DNA from 2 places in the Vibrio sp. 1402 genome. Region 1 is predicted to be linked to the other one. Evidence: riboswitches for the same ligand, from Rfam matches in the RefSeq annotation. Region 1 holds a riboswitch; the other holds the start of a gene.

Region 1 (7,940 bases):
TAACTTATTGCTGATCGATTTAAGAGGTCATGGAAAGTCAAATCAGTTACTTAAAGAGCTCATTGCTAGCCGTTATACCTTTACGGAGGTTACCCAAGATATTTTGAAAGTATTGGACCATTTAAAGATCCAATCCGCTCATTTTGTCGGTATGTCGCTTGGTACTATTATTGTTCGAAACCTTGCTGAATTGTCATCAGAGCGCGTACGTTCGATGGTGCTCGGCGGTGCTGTCACAAGGCTTAACACTCGTTCTCAGATATTGGTGAAATTAGGTAATTTTTGTAAGCATATCCTGCCGTACATGTGGCTCTACAAACTGTTCGCTTATATTGTTATGCCTCAAAGAAGCCAACGAGAATCTCGCCACCTTTTTATTCGCGAAGCCAAGAAGCTTTGCCAAAAAGAATTTAAACGTTGGTTTATTCTTGCCGCTGATGTAAATCCGTTAATGAAATATTTTAAAGATCGAGAGTTACCCATTCCGACTCTTTACTTAATGGGCGACAGGGATTACATGTTTATTAAACCTGTCAAAGAAATGGTTGCAGCACATAAGCTCAGCATTCTACGAGAAATCCCGAATTGTGGTCATGTATGCAATGTAGAGCGTCCAGAAGACTTCAATCAACACTCCATCGAGTTTATTAAACAGCAAGCTGTATGTGCTTAAAACTGAGTGCATCCACTGAATAGGAGAGCCGCTATAGCTCTCCTAGTTGATATCCACATTGCCAACATGCACCAAATTGCCCTTCGTTTATTTCATGACATTTTGGGCATTGCCAATCTTGATACTCATGCCTATCGGATTGTTTTCGATATGCTTTTACTATTTCTTCAGCTTTCATCTTTTGTGCCGTGTCAAAAAGCCACACATAAGGATCGGTATCATCACCAAACGGCAGTTCTCCTTTTAAGCCGAAAATACCTTCTCCGCGAACTTCACAGTAAATTTGTTCCACTTTAAGCAGCTCACATACAATGTGTGCTTCTGCTGGGTTTTTAGCGATAAATATTTTCATCAAAATACCCACTTCACCAATTACGAGTTTTGCTGACTTGGTGTCGGCCTTACTTTATTCATAACCCATTTAGTGATGATTGGAAATAGTCCCAATAGCGCAAAAGACGCTAATACTGCGGGTGAAACAATGCCCGATAGGCTTTCAATTGTTGCTAATTGAGTACCTGCATTCAGATATACGGCTGTGCCTGGCAGCATACCTATTTGGCTAGTGAGATAAAATCGACCTACAGACATCGGTGTTAAGCCCATCAGTAAGTTGATTAGAAAGAAAGGGAATACAGGGATTAGACGCAAGGAAAATAGATAAAAAGCTCCGTCTTTTTCGACACCTTGATTAATTGCGTTGAGTTTATTTCCGAATTTGTTTTGTACCCAGTCACGCAATAAGTATCGGCTGCTCAAGAAGGCCAGTGTTGCCCCCATAGTGCTAGCGAAAGAAACCAGTAGCAAGCTTGTCCAAAAACCAAATAAGGCTGCACCAAGTAAGGTGACTACTGCCGCTCCTGGGATAGAAAAAGCGGTAATTGCAATGTAGGTAAAAAAGTAAATCGCAGCCGAGAATACAAAATTCTGATCGATGTATGTAGTTAGTGCTTCTTGTTGGGCTTTTGCATTCTCTAAGGTTAAATACTGGCCAAAGTTAATACCTAAAAAGACGATAGCCGCTAGTAGGATGAGACCTAATATCAGTTTCTTATTCATAATTTTGATTCCAATTTGGGATATATGTAATAAGACAGTAGGAAAACCGAAAAAATTTCACAAAAAAACCGCAGATTAGACTGCGGTTTTACAAGATAGTTTTTAGGCCGACTTTTATTGGAGGCCGTTCATCAACTCATCTCGGCGAGCTTGAGGTACCACACTCCAATGAGTGCCGTTGATAGCACCTTCTAGTGCCCATAGCAACTCAATGTTGACGGTTGCAGAGTGCGTATCTCTTATCGCTTTATAGGCGTTAAGCGCACCTTCCTCTTCAAGCTTCTCTACGGATTCGATGCCGGCTTTTTTTAGCATGCGCTCGGTAGCCAGTCGTAAGTTAGGCAAATCTTTCAAACGGTTAGGCTTTGTACTTGCTTGCTGTTCTTTCTCAAGCTTTGCCTTTTTCAATGATTGATTCGCTACTTCGATTAAGCGTTCGCTTGATTCCCATAAATCGCTGGAAATAGCGTAGTACTTTGTAACGACTGGAAAGCCACGTTTTTTATAAACGTAAGGCTTTAGCCCTTGTTTCTCGAAGTCAGATGAAGTTTTTTGGTCTGCTCTGATATGAAGCTGATTGTTTACCACTAGTGCAAACATTGTTTCATCAGCGAATAGTCCGAAGCCACCAAACATTGAGCGCGACTTGATATTACCAAGTGCCTCAAATAGCTTCATAGAGTCTTTGAGTATCGGTTTATCCATGTTTTGTTATCTCGGTGTAATTAATATTACGCCACCAAAAGTCAGGTCCGAGAGAGTAGCAAACATGCGTAAAAACAATGTCATTACAGAGTAAAGTCATTGCTTACACACTTGCCATCGGTAACCCCGCTACCTTCCATATCGTAATATGGTTCAGGCCGGAGGCTTTGCGTCCCACTCTTTCGAATGGTTTGCCCTGTGCGTGACACAATGAGCATACTTCTTATATTGAATTAACATCACGGTTTAGCGTTAAAAGTGTGATTTCGGTTCAATAAAAATGATAGATTGAATGCTCTATTTTGCATATGGAAAGGTGCAAATTGGCCTTTGAAAAGGAGTTCTTAATATATATTACATTTATATAAAACAGGGAGTTAACGTTAGTCAATTGTTATTAGAGTGGTGTGAAGTATTAGAGAATGCTTAATTTTTCCAAAAAAATAAGCGCCCCTGTAGAGCGCTTATTTAACACGGTTAAATACAGTGAAATTTAGTTCATTTTCTTCACAGTATTTCGAATTACAAGCTCAGGTTGCATCTCGAAAATTCGTTTTTCGTGTTCTTTATCTTTGATACGCTCAAGTAGAATTTCGAATGCATTTTTACCAACACGACGTTTAGGTTGGTGGATAGTCGTTAGCGGTGGAGAGAAGTATTCCGCAAGCTCGATGTTGTCGTAGCCGATCACTGAAATATCTTCAGGAATTTTGATCCCGTTTTGTTGCAAGCGGCTCATTAGGCCTAGAGCCATTGTGTCGTTAAAACAGAATACCGCCGTCGGGCGCTTGTCCATTGCGGTAATTTTATCTGCAACTAATACGGCCGTATCACATTCAAAGTTACCTTCAAGGATCCAGTCTTCATTTACAGCTAGGTTCGCTTCGCTCATTGCGCGACGGAAACCTGCAATGCGCTCTTGGCAAGCAAGCTTTTCAAAATGACCGCTTAGACAAGCGATATCCGTATGACCATTGTCAATCAGATGTTTGGTTGCAATGTAGCCACCTTCTTCTGAGTTATCCATGATCTTGTCTGCTTGTGAGCTCTCTGGGCCCCAATCCATGACCACTTTAGGAATGTCCGCATGACGGTCAAGCATCTCTTTTAGTTCTTCGGTTAAGTCAGAACACATCACTAGGATGCCATCAACGCGCTTTTCAGCCAGCATACGAATGTAATCGCGTTGTTTTTCGTAAATCCCGCCTGTGTTACATAAAATCAGAGTATAGCCTTGGCGGTAACAGTAGCTCTCAACGCCATCAATCACTTCTGAGAAAAATAGGTTAGTTGATTGAGTTACTAACATGCCAATCGTACGAGTTGAGTTGCATTTTAGGCTGCGTGCAACGGCACTTGGCGCGTAATTCAGCTCGTCAACGGCTTTCATTACTTTTTCTTGCGTTGCTTCTGCAACGAAACGCGTTTTATTGATAACGTGCGAAACTGTCGTAGTGGAAACGCCGGCTAAGCGAGCAACGTCTTTTATCGTGGCCATAAATGGTGTCCTGTATCGAGCTACTGAAATATGTCGTATTGGATGTACCTGATGCTCTAATGGTTTCACACCTAGCAATCTAAAATTGGCGCTAAGTGTCTCGGCAGCGGTTGATCCAAGTGCGACAAAAGGGTGCGTAGCAGCATCGGTCGATGAATTTTATCTTTTTTCTATCTGATGAGAAATTGCCATCAACCTGTTAAGAAAACACAAAAACCGCTATATTTCAGCGGTTTACATATAAATCATATTTAATCGTTTGCGCTCACATTTTAGCCCTATGTGGACTGACTAGCAATGTTTTCAGCAAGAGATTTGTGTATTTGAAGTCACATTTTGACTGCTAAATAACCAAGCGTCTTTGCGCTAAGTTAAGGCAAACGAATATTATACCCAAGTTACTTACAATTGGTCACTTTCAGGCATACAGGAAGCCCGATAGGCAGGCTCCCTAAAAATAGGCGGCAATTATTCCCCAAGAAGGTAGGCGCTGTCTAGTTTACAAAATGCAACTAATAGTTTCGCGACACTCGAGTAAAATCCAAATTCGTCGAATTTTTTACATTTGTCTGAAAACTGAGGTAACCAAGACATCAATTGTTGCTGGATAAAGTCGTTTTGTTTAACGAAGGCTTCTTCCATGTGTTTTTCTTGTTCAAGCTCGTTTGAGCGGATAATCATGTTCCCGAGAAAGTCGAGCTCAACGGCTAAGTGATCCGCAGGTTCCTTTAGGTTTTCGTCTACTTGAACGCCAAATTCAGCCATCAACTTTTCCATTTCCTCAGCTGGCTTGTCATTCAGTAAACCTGATTCACCAATGTACATGGATGCGTAAGGAAGAGCGCCGTATTTTTCTGTCTTCAAAAACAGTTCACAAAAGTCAGCTGCAAGCTCTAGTTGTGCATCTTCACGATCTTGTAACCGATTCAATGCATCAACTAGGCTATCAACAGCTGGTTTCAGCGACTCATTTTCACCTAAACCTGCGAGAAAACTGCGAATTTCAACACTGTGATAGGCTTCCAATTCTTTCTCTGTTAGTTCTTTTGCGAACAAGCTCGAAAACCACCAGTAAATTTCAGCGCGTTTTTCATTAAAAGCTTTCACTTCTTGCATTTTGGGCTCCTGAATGATGCTTCAAGTCATGCATCACAAAGTCAATTAGGGATATCCCCTAAGTGTAATCAATTAAAATGAATAGCAGTAACTATAATTGTTATGTTTTATGGTCAAAAATGACCGTTTATTAATAGCAATGGGCAAGCTTGTTTTGAATCAATAAAAACGCTAAATCTTGCGTTTTAATGTATCTATGACTAGAAATGTTACTAGTTATGAATAGAATACGTCTTGGATAATAAGAAGACAGAAAAGTGGTGTAAATGAGCTATCACGTATTAGTCGTAGAAGATGATGTTGTAACTCGTAGTAAGCTTGCGGGATATTTCCAAAATGAGGGCTACCAAGTCAGCGAAGCAGAGAGTGGCGCAGAAATGCGTGAAGTTTTGCAAGCGGGCGATGTAGACCTGATCATGCTGGATATTAACCTGCCTGGTGAAGACGGCCTGATGCTTACTCGTGAGTTACGTAGCCAATCGGATATTGGTATCATATTAGTAACAGGACGCACGGATAGCATTGATAAAATCGTAGGCCTAGAAATGGGTGCTGACGATTATGTGACAAAACCTTTTGAACTGAGAGAGCTGTTAGTTCGCGTTAAAAACTTGCTGTGGCGTATTTCAGCAGCGCGCAGTGGCAGCTCGAAAGCGAATGAAACCAGTGAAGAGCACATTGTGCGCTTTGGGGAGTGGACATTCGACATTCAACGTCGCGCACTTAGCCGCAACGGTGAGCCAGTAAAACTAACTAAAGCAGAGTATGAACTTTTGGTGGCATTATCGTCTTACCCTAACCAGGTGTTAAGTCGTGAGCGTATTTTGAACATGATCAGCCATCGAGTGGATGCGCCGAATGACCGCACCATTGATGTTCTTATTCGACGTATGCGCGCAAAAATGGAGTTCGATCCTAAGAACCCACAGATTTTTGTAACGGTACACGGCGAAGGCTATATGTTTGCTGGTGACTAGTTGGAACATAACTCAATCGTAAAAAGAAAAAGGAGAGCTTCGGCTCTCCTTTTTTGTGGCTTCAAGATAATACTAGTTTGCTTCAACCATTGGTGTTTGGCCGACAGTATCACGCAACCTTTGCCAAATACTGCCCAAGTACTCATGCCAATAAAGCTCTGTTTGTTCTAAGTAACGCGCTTTAGGTGAGTATTTATCCCAAGGTTGACTGATTTCGCTAATAGCTAAGAAGTTGGTCGGGGCTGGGATTGGTTTAATGCCTGCTGCGTTGAACTCATACAATGCACGGCTCATGTGACTCGCAGAAGTGACTAACACAATCTCCTTTTGTTGAACGAATGCAGCCGCTTGACGCGCCTCTTCCCACGTATCTTTCGCATCTTCTAATAAAATGATATCGGATTTCGCGACTCCCAACGCAAGGGCAACGTTCGCCATCATTCGCGCGTGGCTAATTTCAGATCCGCCAGCATAGCCGGATAAGATTAATTTCGCGCCTGGATACATTCTTAAAATACGAATGCCCTCAGTTAAGCGCATTAATGCTGCACGGCTTAACTGCGAGGTGGGTGGAATTTCGTCATCGATAACATGACCATTCCCTAAAACCATCACGTAGTCGATGGTGCCAGAAACTGGCAAAAAGGCTTTATGCTCTCGCTCTAACGGCATAAGAAGCTTGGTTGAAACAGGTTGGAAGGCAACAAGAAAAATGCCAACAAAAGAGAATAGAACAACGAAGCAGCCAGTTTTACGTTTTGTAGTAAAACTAATGAGAGCAAGACCCAACAAGCCTATCAGCAGCAATGCCGGAAGGGGCATAAGCATGGCTGACACTACTTTTTTCAGCTCAAACATACATAAATAGTCCGAAAAAACATCAATTGATAATAAAAATGAGGGTATCCCTCTTTATTCCTGCTTTCCTTGTGCCAGAATAGCGGCACAATCCGTTATGATAACTCAGCAGAAGTGACAGAAGACCGCAATTTCGACGATATCGCCCACAAATTTGCAAAAAATATTTACGGCTCCGATAAAGGGGAGATCCGCCAAATCATTGTGTGGGAAGATTTTCTACAGATTCTAAGTGAATTAGATGCTGACCAGCAACCCCTAGAAGTGTTGGACGCTGGTGGTGGTTTGGCACAAATGTCGCAAAAGCTTGCTAAGCTCGGACATCGAATCGCTTTATGTGATCTATCTTCGGAAATGCTGCAGTTGGCTAAGCAGGATATTGAAAAAAACGGTTTGCTTGAGCAGTATCGCCTGATTCATTCGCCTGTCCAATCCATCGGTGAACATATGGATGTACAGGTCGATCTGGTTATGTTCCACGCTGTGATGGAGTGGCTGGTTGATCCTAAGGCCGCACTTGAAACAGTTCTAGAGCAAGTAAAACCGGGAGGCATCGCATCAGTCATGTTCTACAACCACCACGGTTTAGTCTATAAAAATGTGGTTTGTGGCAACATTCCTCATATTTTAGACGGCATGCCTCACCGGAAAAGATTTAAACTACAGCCACAGAAAGGCCTAAAACCCGAAGAGGTCTATCAATGGATAGAAGATTCTGGTTTTAGTATTTGTGGCAAATCTGGTATTCGTTCCTTCAGTGATTTCATAGGCAATATGCAATACATGGGCGATTACGAGTTTGAAGATGTGTTGGCGCTAGAAAAACAACTTTGTCGACAAGAGCCATACCTCTCATTAGGCCGCTACATACACGTGTGGGCTAAGAAGAACGATAAACAGGAATAACGATGAGTGAGATGACTCTCAATGCTGCAGAGCAACCAATCGATGAGTTGGTTGGCTGGGTTAAGCAGCACGATTTCTCGTTGAACCTGACCACTGAGCGATTGGCATTTTTGATTGCCATCGCTGTACTAAGTAATGAAAGGTTCGA
Region 2 (7,940 bases), on a different contig from region 1:
ACCAAATAAAATGGCGGTATTTTTAGGTAAACCTAATAATTCGTCTACTTTTGGGGCATTGTTTCGTAAACCACCAATATACACGCCTCCTAGTCCCATCGACTCCGCCGCAAGCAAGCAATTTTGTGCCATGATCCCCGAGTCTACAGCGCCTATTAGCGTTAACTCGGTAAAATCAGCTTGAACATCTGGGTTGATACTGGCATGGCGCTGGTAATCAATACAAAACACCAAAAACTCAGCCGCGCTTTCAACGTACCCTTGATTTCCGGCATATTGAGCTAATAGCGTACGTTTTTCTTTGTCGGTCACGCGGATAATTGAAACGACTTGCAACATGCTTGATGAGGACGCCGCAAGGCCGGCTTGAAGAATGGCATCTAATTGTTCGCTCTCAATCGGTTGTGAGGTGAATTTTCGAATTGAGCGGTGATTGAGAATTGTTTGAATCGTGCTGTTCATGGTGACTTAACATCCCCTGTTACGTGTAAAGGCTGAAGACTCACCTTAGCGACATTTGATGAGTCGGTAAACTATCTCAAAAGAAAAACAATGCTTGGCGCATAAGTGTGAAGGCGAATCGAGAATACACCACTCGTTCTGTTTGAGAGCGTATATACTGTTTTTAGAATCAATAATTTAAATGCAGTGGAAAATATGAAAGAACTCATTGTTCATACAGTTACGGTGTTTATGGGCTTCTTTGCCATCATGAACCCTATCGCCAATATTCCCATCTTTTTGAGTTTAACTGCTGATGAAGATAAAGAAACCATCCGTTCCATTGCGCTTCGCTCGGTTTTTATTGCATTTATTATCATCGCGATATTTTCTATTGCCGGTAAGTTAATTTTTGATTTGTTTGGTATCACGCTTTATGCATTGCGAATAACAGGCGGTATTTTGGTGTTTTTGATAGGTTTTAACATGCTTCAAGGTGATTCGACGCATCAGAAAACCAAAGAGAAGGCGTATTCACCAGCTCAGCAACGGGCGGCATTGAGTATTGCAGTGTCTCCACTGGCGATGCCAATATTAGCTGGGCCTGGAACGATTGCTACCGCGATGAACTTTGCGACAGCGGGTGGTTTCGATCAAACCATTATTACTATCGTTTCTTTCGCTGTCCTCTGTGTGATCACCTATGTACTGTTTTTATTTGGAGACAAATTGGTCAAAGCGGTTGGACCAAGTGCTCTAAATGTTGTGACTAAAATGATGGGCTTAATTCTAGCGGTTATTGGTACTCAAATGTTCATTGATGGCGCGGGCGAAGCCTATAAAACGGTTTTCTCCTAGATTTCTCTTAGACCTTGCCACCTTGGTTAAGCCCGCAATTACATTTCTAACGGGTACGGATTTTTTGAACTTTAGTTTTCATTTTCTAAGAGAGAAATAAATAGACTTCACCTATTTCAATAATAAGAATATTCAATTGTTGTGATTGCACGAATTTCATTACTCTTTTGGCAAGGAGAATGGGGGAAATATGGCAACAAAAGCAATTGTAGTAGAAGGTGGCGCGATGCGAGGCGTCTTCGCAAGCGGAGTGTTAGATGCGTTTTTAGAGCAGAGTTATAAACCGTTTGATTTTGCAATCGGTGTATCTGCTGGTGCATCAAATTTGATTGGGTATTTGACCGACTACCCGCATCGCAGTATTAACGTCATTACTAAGCTGGCCACAAGTAAACGCTTTTTTGACCCGACTCGCTTCGTTAAAGGTGGGGACCTCATCGATGTGAAGTGGTTGTTTGAAGAATCTAATCGCTTGTATCCCGTCGATGAAAATAAACTGTTTAATGGCGTTCCTTTTCTCGCAGCGACAACAAATGTAGATACAGGGCAGGCAGATTACTATCGCGTGACACGTGATAATTTTCACCATGCGATTGAAGCGACAACAGCATTACCGATTGCCTACAAGCATACCCCTTGTTTTTCTGGCGGTTGTTATACCGATGGTGGGGTCGCTGACTCTATACCAGTGCGTGAGGCTTATCGTCGAGGGGCTCGCGACATAACCGTAGTACTCTCTCACCCGCTGAATTATGCCAAAAAGCCAGTTAAGACCACATGGCTGATGAAGAAACTGTTTGCGGAGCACCCCAAAATGGCGGATGCGATGTTAAGACGTGCAGATAACTATAATCAATCATTAGAGTTTATTCGTAACCCTCCACCAGGAACACATGTTAGGGTAATTGCCCCACCAGATAATTTTCATGTTCAGCGCTTATCAATGCGACAATCCGTTTTACTAGAAGGGTATGAAATGGGGCTGATTGAGGGGCGAGCGCATCTCACTAGTTTATCTGGTGTTCATGGTTTAGACCGGGAAAATTGTCATTTTTGCGTTTGATTATAAAAGAGCCTCATAGTGAGGCTCTTTTTACTTAACGTTCGAAGGGTGATTTAGTTGACTTTATCCCAAGCCATCTCCCAGTGTGAACCTATTCCAGGCTCGTAATGGTTTGCGCTTTCTTTCCACTGCATACAGTAACCAGAGTATGGGAAAGGTTTACATTGATAAATGCCCCCGTCGCTGGCAAGCACTTTTGTGCCCGCCGTGTAGCTAGATAGTCCTTCAGGGAAGACAAAATCGTACTCACCAGATGGTGGCGGAGTAACTGACTCTTCTTTTAAGTGAAAGTCGAGTGTTTGCTGAACCACCAAGTTGCCATCTTTATCCTTAATACGTGTCACGAGCATATGGTGACCCGGCTCCGATTTACTTAAAGCGAGCGATATCGCCTCTACCGAGCCGTCTTTCATTTCGTTTGCCCAACTTGCAAGTGGTTCGCGATGGTGATTGTAAACGGTGAGTTCTGCATTTAAATCGCCTTCAGAAGTTAGTGTCAGATCCAACGTTGTCGGTGTTGACTCAATGATATACTCGTCTGCTAAGCCATCTACTGTGAGTGAGTATTCTGGAACAGGAGTTTCAATGTTATAGCCGATCTCTACTCGCTCAAGGCCGCTATTTGCTTGCAGATACACCGGATTAGTACCATAAACAGGAGTGAATTTATCCTCTGCATACTGCCCGGCTTGCAGTTTTGCTTGTTCTTGGTTTAGCTTAGTCGCGAGTGCGTAAGACCAGTTTTTCGCTTGGCCCATTGCTGCATCGGTAATTTCTAGTTCAGTTCTATACGCCACGTTTTCACCTGCTTGATCAAATACGCGTGTATAAACCGAATCCCCAATATTTAAATCCATTGTAGGAATAATTTGACCGCCTTGCTTCCAATCTGGAATAACGGGACTGCCACCATCAAATTTCACATCGATCACGTTATAAAATGAGGCTGCAGTGTCGCCAACATCCCATACTGCCAGGATGACATGGTATCCCTCGCGAGTAGGCACATTACATTGATGGCTTACCTGTTTCGGGGGTTGAACCATATTGCCGTCGACGACACAGAAAGGAGTTAGATCAAAAGAGTCTCGTGATAGTGAAGCGTTTGGGTTCCAATCAGGCTTGGTGATGTAATATTTCCAGTCGCGCGTCACGTGGTTAGCGGTAAATGTCCATTCAAAAGTTTGTGTACCTGCTTGAATAGGGCGTTTTACCCAACGGTCGGCAGTTTGCTCATCAAGGGCAGCTGCTAAAGCGGTTTCGGCACTCGCTATTTTACCATCGCGAGGCCCTGTTTCGGGAAAGCCATCAGGGCCTTCAACGCTTTGCGGTTCATATTGAATCGCACCGCAGTTATTATTTTTTTCGTTAGTATCTGGCGATGGATACTTACATAGTGCCGAGCGACTTGCAGCGACACCACCATTGGTTTCTGATACATAACCGTGAGCCGCAGCACCTGAGCTAATGCTTGCAAGTGCTAACGCGAGTACGGATTTGGTTGGAAATGATTTCATCACATGTCCTCTGTTATGGCTGACAAACTAGTGTCACACCCCGGCGCATGCTGAGCATAAAGCAACGCTACAGAAATTGGACTTCTGTAACACTGCGTCATGGTAACCCCGCTATCATGAGCATTCTTTTAGATTTTTAAATGCTGACAGACCGGAAGCTTTGCGTCCCACCCTTTCGAATGGTTTGCCGAAATGTGATTGAGCAGCCAAAAATTTAGCTTAAGAATTTACATGTGGAAAAGTAAACGTCACTGACATGGAATCCTGTTCTCAAATTGAAAGATAACGATATCTTAACCTCGTCAATATTGTGCAGTGTCGTATTGCAAGGTATTGATTTTAATTTTGTTTTTATCCTTTTTATAGTCATGGTGAATGAGTGGGGGTGGGGATAAGTGGAGAGGAATCGTGCTAAGGGTGGAAGAAGTTCTGTCTAAAGGGCGGAGTGTACCGCCCTCTGGATGGTGTTATTTCGGCATAATGACAGTATCAATCACGTGAATGACACCGTTTTTAGCTTTCACATCGGTTGCGATGACATTTGCATCGTTAACCATGACTTTATCGCCCATGGTTTTAATCATCACATCTTGCCCCTGAACCGTAGTCGCTTTGTCTAGCTTAACAACATCGGCAGCCATCACTTTCCCTGGGACGACGTGATAAGTCAAAACAGATACTAACTTGTCTTTGTTTTCCGGCATTAAGAGCATGTCGACTGTGCCGTCTGGCAGTTTTGCAAAAGCGTCATCCGTTGGTGCAAAAACAGTAAATGGGCCTTCCCCTTTGAGAGTGTCAACCAGGCCCGCTGCTTTCACCGCAGCAACAAGCGTATTGAAAGAGCCATTTTCAGCGGCAACGTCGACAATATCGGCTTTCATCATGCCATGCTCATGAGCCTGAACGGGAAGCATAAAAGATAATGTCGCCATCAGTGTCGCCGCGATAACTAAGATACGTTTGAACATAATGTGTTCCTTACTAGTTGAGGGTACAACGGGTTCCCTGGAGTGTGTTTGCATTTGTACGCATCGTGATTGAAAGATGATCATCGCGTCCTACTTTCTTTTGAGGGTCTAACATGTCGCGCAAGAATTCGTCTGCCTTCTTGTTTCACATCAGCTCGTTTCCGCCACGTCCATAAGCGCTCTCTTGCTGCCTTAGCTGCTTTGTCTGGTGCGATAATAGGTGCAAGGTAACGGCTATCTGGCTGCAATTGATACATGACAGCTTCCATCTGGGTCATTGTCCAGGGCTCGAATAAAAGAGGGGGAGGAACCATTTGTAACTCAGGTACCCACTTGTAGATGAACGTACCGTTAGGATCATGTTCTTGGGCCTGCTTGATCGGATTATAAATACGGATTGTGTTAGTCCCGGTTACTCCTGCTTGCATTTGGAATTGTGGGTAATGAATTCCAGGCTCAAAGTCGAGAAACAGTTGCGCTAAATGCGTTACACCTACTCGCCAATCCATGTTCATGTGGTGAGTAAGAAAGCTAACCAGCATGGCACGCATGCGAAAGTTAATGTAACCAGTGTGGTGCAAACAGCGCATGCAGGCATCAATCAAAGGTACGCCAGTATGCCCGGATTTCCATGCTGCTAACTTTTCTTCATCGAAAGTACTACTTTGTTTAATCAATGGTTCGTAAGCCCGATTAACGCAGTAAAACTCCATGTCGTATTCCGATTCGAATTTTTGGATGAAGTGACAGTGCCAATGAAGCCGTGAAGACAATGCAATTAAGCTGCGACGAAACCCAGCGACTTGCCAGTGTTTCAAAAGGTATTGATAAACTTCACGCAAGGATATGTTACCCCAAGCGAGATATGGAGAAAGTCGAGTACAGGCTGTGCGTGAGGCTGTGGGACTAGAAATGCTTCGATAGTAATCACGACCTCGACGATGAAAAAAGTCCTCTAGTGTTTTCCAAGCGAGCCGGCTTCCTCCCGTTTGCATTCCTTTGCATTTTGATAGCCAGGATGATGGTGGCGAAAACGAACAGCCGAGAGCTTCTGCATCCAATGAATGCAATAAGTCGGTTTGGAGCTCAATAGGGCTTATTGAGGCTCTCATGACAGAGTCCCAATGTTTGTCCCAACCTTGCCGGTTTTTTGCACCTCTGATAACAGCACCGTGTTCGAACTCAAACCAGTCGATGTTCTGCTTATACAGCCAAGCGGCAACTTGTCGGTCTCGTTCAAAGGTGCAGTTGAGTCCTATTTCTTGGTGAGAAAAAACAGCGTTGATTTGATATTGCGCTTGAATTGATTGGAAACATGCTAAGGCATCGTCAAACAGCACCGTGATTCGATGCCCATACGCTTTGAGCGTTTCATCCATGTCTTGCAGTGATTGCCAAACAAATCGCCAGTGGCGCTCAGAATAGTGTGGGTTGTTCAATAGCAATGGTTCAACAATATACAAAAGCACAGTTGGGTGCTTTGTTGATAATGCTTGAGTTAGTGGTTGATGGTCAGTCAGCCTTAAATCTCGCTTTAACCACACGACATTGATTGTTTGCATCGGAATCCTCTTTGTTTCCGATGTTGTACGCAAGTAAACCGAAGAAATCTCATCCAATGATCGGTTTTATTCCACAAAACGTAGAGGTAACTTTTAGGGAGGTGACACATGGCAATAGCATTGAGTAAGTTACAAAAATACTTCTATGTGGACAAATTGGTCATTCATTCGCTTGATCTCGCATTGTATCAGGCATCTGTTGTGATTGATGGAGAAGCGCAATTTATCACTGATGACAACGGTATCTTTTTGAGGGCTCATTCCCTGATCGAGATGCAAAAGAAGTGCAGGAATATCAAAGCAAATAAGCAGGTCTTAGTGCATCAAAGTGCTTATGATGAAATGGTGGGGCTACCCGAAGGTAAAAGAGACAATCAACTAGAGGTATTGGTGAGGGATACAAAATTGTATTGAAAGAGTATTGGTGCGCAGTAAAAGCGAGCCACCTTACGGCAGCTCGCTAAATATAAGGAGAGTTAGGCTTAGTCTTGTTTACGCTGCGCTTCTTTTTGCGCGTACTTAGCGGCACGTCGAGCTTCTCTTTGCTTGGCACTTTCACCACCAACATGCTGCTCGCCTCGCTGCTCTGCAAGAACAATTTGTTTTTCACGCTCGCGGAATCGAGCAATTTGTTCTTCTGAGTGTTTGCCGTGACATTTTGGACAGCTCACGCCTTGCTCGAACAATTCTGACTGTTTGTCTTCTTCAGTGATCGGTAGACGACAAGCGTTACATAAATCGTAATCTGCTTTTTCTAGCTGGTGGTTCACGGCAACACGACCGTCAAATACGTAACAATCGCCTTCCCACATGCTCTCTTCTTGAGGAACTTCTTCAAGATATTTAAGAATGCCGCCTTCTAGGTGGTAGACCTCATCAAAGCCCTGTTCTTTCATGTAAGCCGTTGATTTTTCGCAGCGGATACCACCGGTACAGAACATCGCAACTTTCTTGTGTTTTGCCGGGTCCATGTTTTCTTTTACATAGTCTGGGAATTCACGAAAGGTTTCAGTATTTGGGTTTACAGCGCCTTTGAATGTCCCGATCTCGATTTCGTAATCATTACGTGTATCGACAACAAACACTTCAGGATCAGCAATAAGATCGTTCCACTCTTGAGGTTTCACGTAAGTACCCACTACGTGGCGAGGGTCTATACCTTCAACACCTAATGTTACGATCTCTTTTTTCAATTTCACTTTGGTGCGATTGAATGGCTGGGTCTCAGAATACGACTCTTTGTATACGGTGCCAGTCAAACGAGGTTCGTTGTTTAGCCACTCCAGTAGCGTATCAATACCTGCACGATCAGATGCAACAGTACCGTTGATACCTTCACTTGCCAGTAGTAATGTTCCGCGAATATGGTGTTTTTCCATCAACGCAAGTAATGGCTCGCGTAGCTCTTGATAGTTATTCAGCTCAACAAACTTGTACAGCGCACAAACTACATACTGACTCATGAGGTTTCCTTTAAAAATACAGGTGGTCAACGACCTTAAAATTTTAGCGGCACGAAGTATACCTGACT

Evidence for each region. A riboswitch is a leader RNA that binds a small molecule or an ion and turns the genes downstream of it on or off. The one in region 1 is predicted to bind cyclic di-GMP.
Region 2: linked by a shared signal. The riboswitch ahead of gbpA (N-acetylglucosamine-binding protein GbpA) and the one ahead of R7044_RS03885 (TfoX/Sxy family DNA transformation protein) in region 1 are both predicted to bind cyclic di-GMP.

What each region holds. Positions count from the first base shown of each region.
Region 1 is NZ_JAWOWE010000002.1:93,169-101,108, forward strand. It holds gene R7044_RS03870 (alpha/beta fold hydrolase) at 1-673, shown strand, start outside; gene R7044_RS03875 (DUF2007 domain-containing protein) at 705-1,025, opposite strand; gene R7044_RS03880 (TVP38/TMEM64 family protein) at 1,046-1,732, opposite strand; gene R7044_RS03885 (TfoX/Sxy family DNA transformation protein) at 1,847-2,437, opposite strand; cyclic di-GMP riboswitch class I at 2,554-2,643, opposite strand; gene purR (HTH-type transcriptional repressor PurR) at 2,931-3,935, opposite strand; gene torD (molecular chaperone TorD) at 4,404-5,051, opposite strand; gene torR (two-component system response regulator TorR) at 5,318-6,028, shown strand; gene elyC (envelope biogenesis factor ElyC) at 6,101-6,886, opposite strand; gene cmoM (tRNA uridine 5-oxyacetic acid(34) methyltransferase CmoM) at 7,001-7,792, shown strand; gene mukF (chromosome partition protein MukF) at 7,795-7,940, shown strand, end outside.
Region 2 is NZ_JAWOWE010000005.1:236,522-244,461, reverse strand. It holds gene nfsA (oxygen-insensitive NADPH nitroreductase) at 1-462, opposite strand, end outside; gene R7044_RS12160 (MarC family protein) at 658-1,299, shown strand; gene R7044_RS12155 (patatin family protein) at 1,490-2,362, shown strand; gene gbpA (N-acetylglucosamine-binding protein GbpA) at 2,416-3,879, opposite strand; cyclic di-GMP riboswitch class I at 3,978-4,078, opposite strand; gene R7044_RS12145 (fasciclin domain-containing protein) at 4,347-4,847, opposite strand; gene R7044_RS12140 (cryptochrome/deoxyribodipyrimidine photo-lyase family protein) at 4,928-6,409, opposite strand; gene R7044_RS12135 (DUF6482 family protein) at 6,518-6,823, shown strand; gene R7044_RS12130 (rhodanese-related sulfurtransferase) at 6,892-7,872, opposite strand.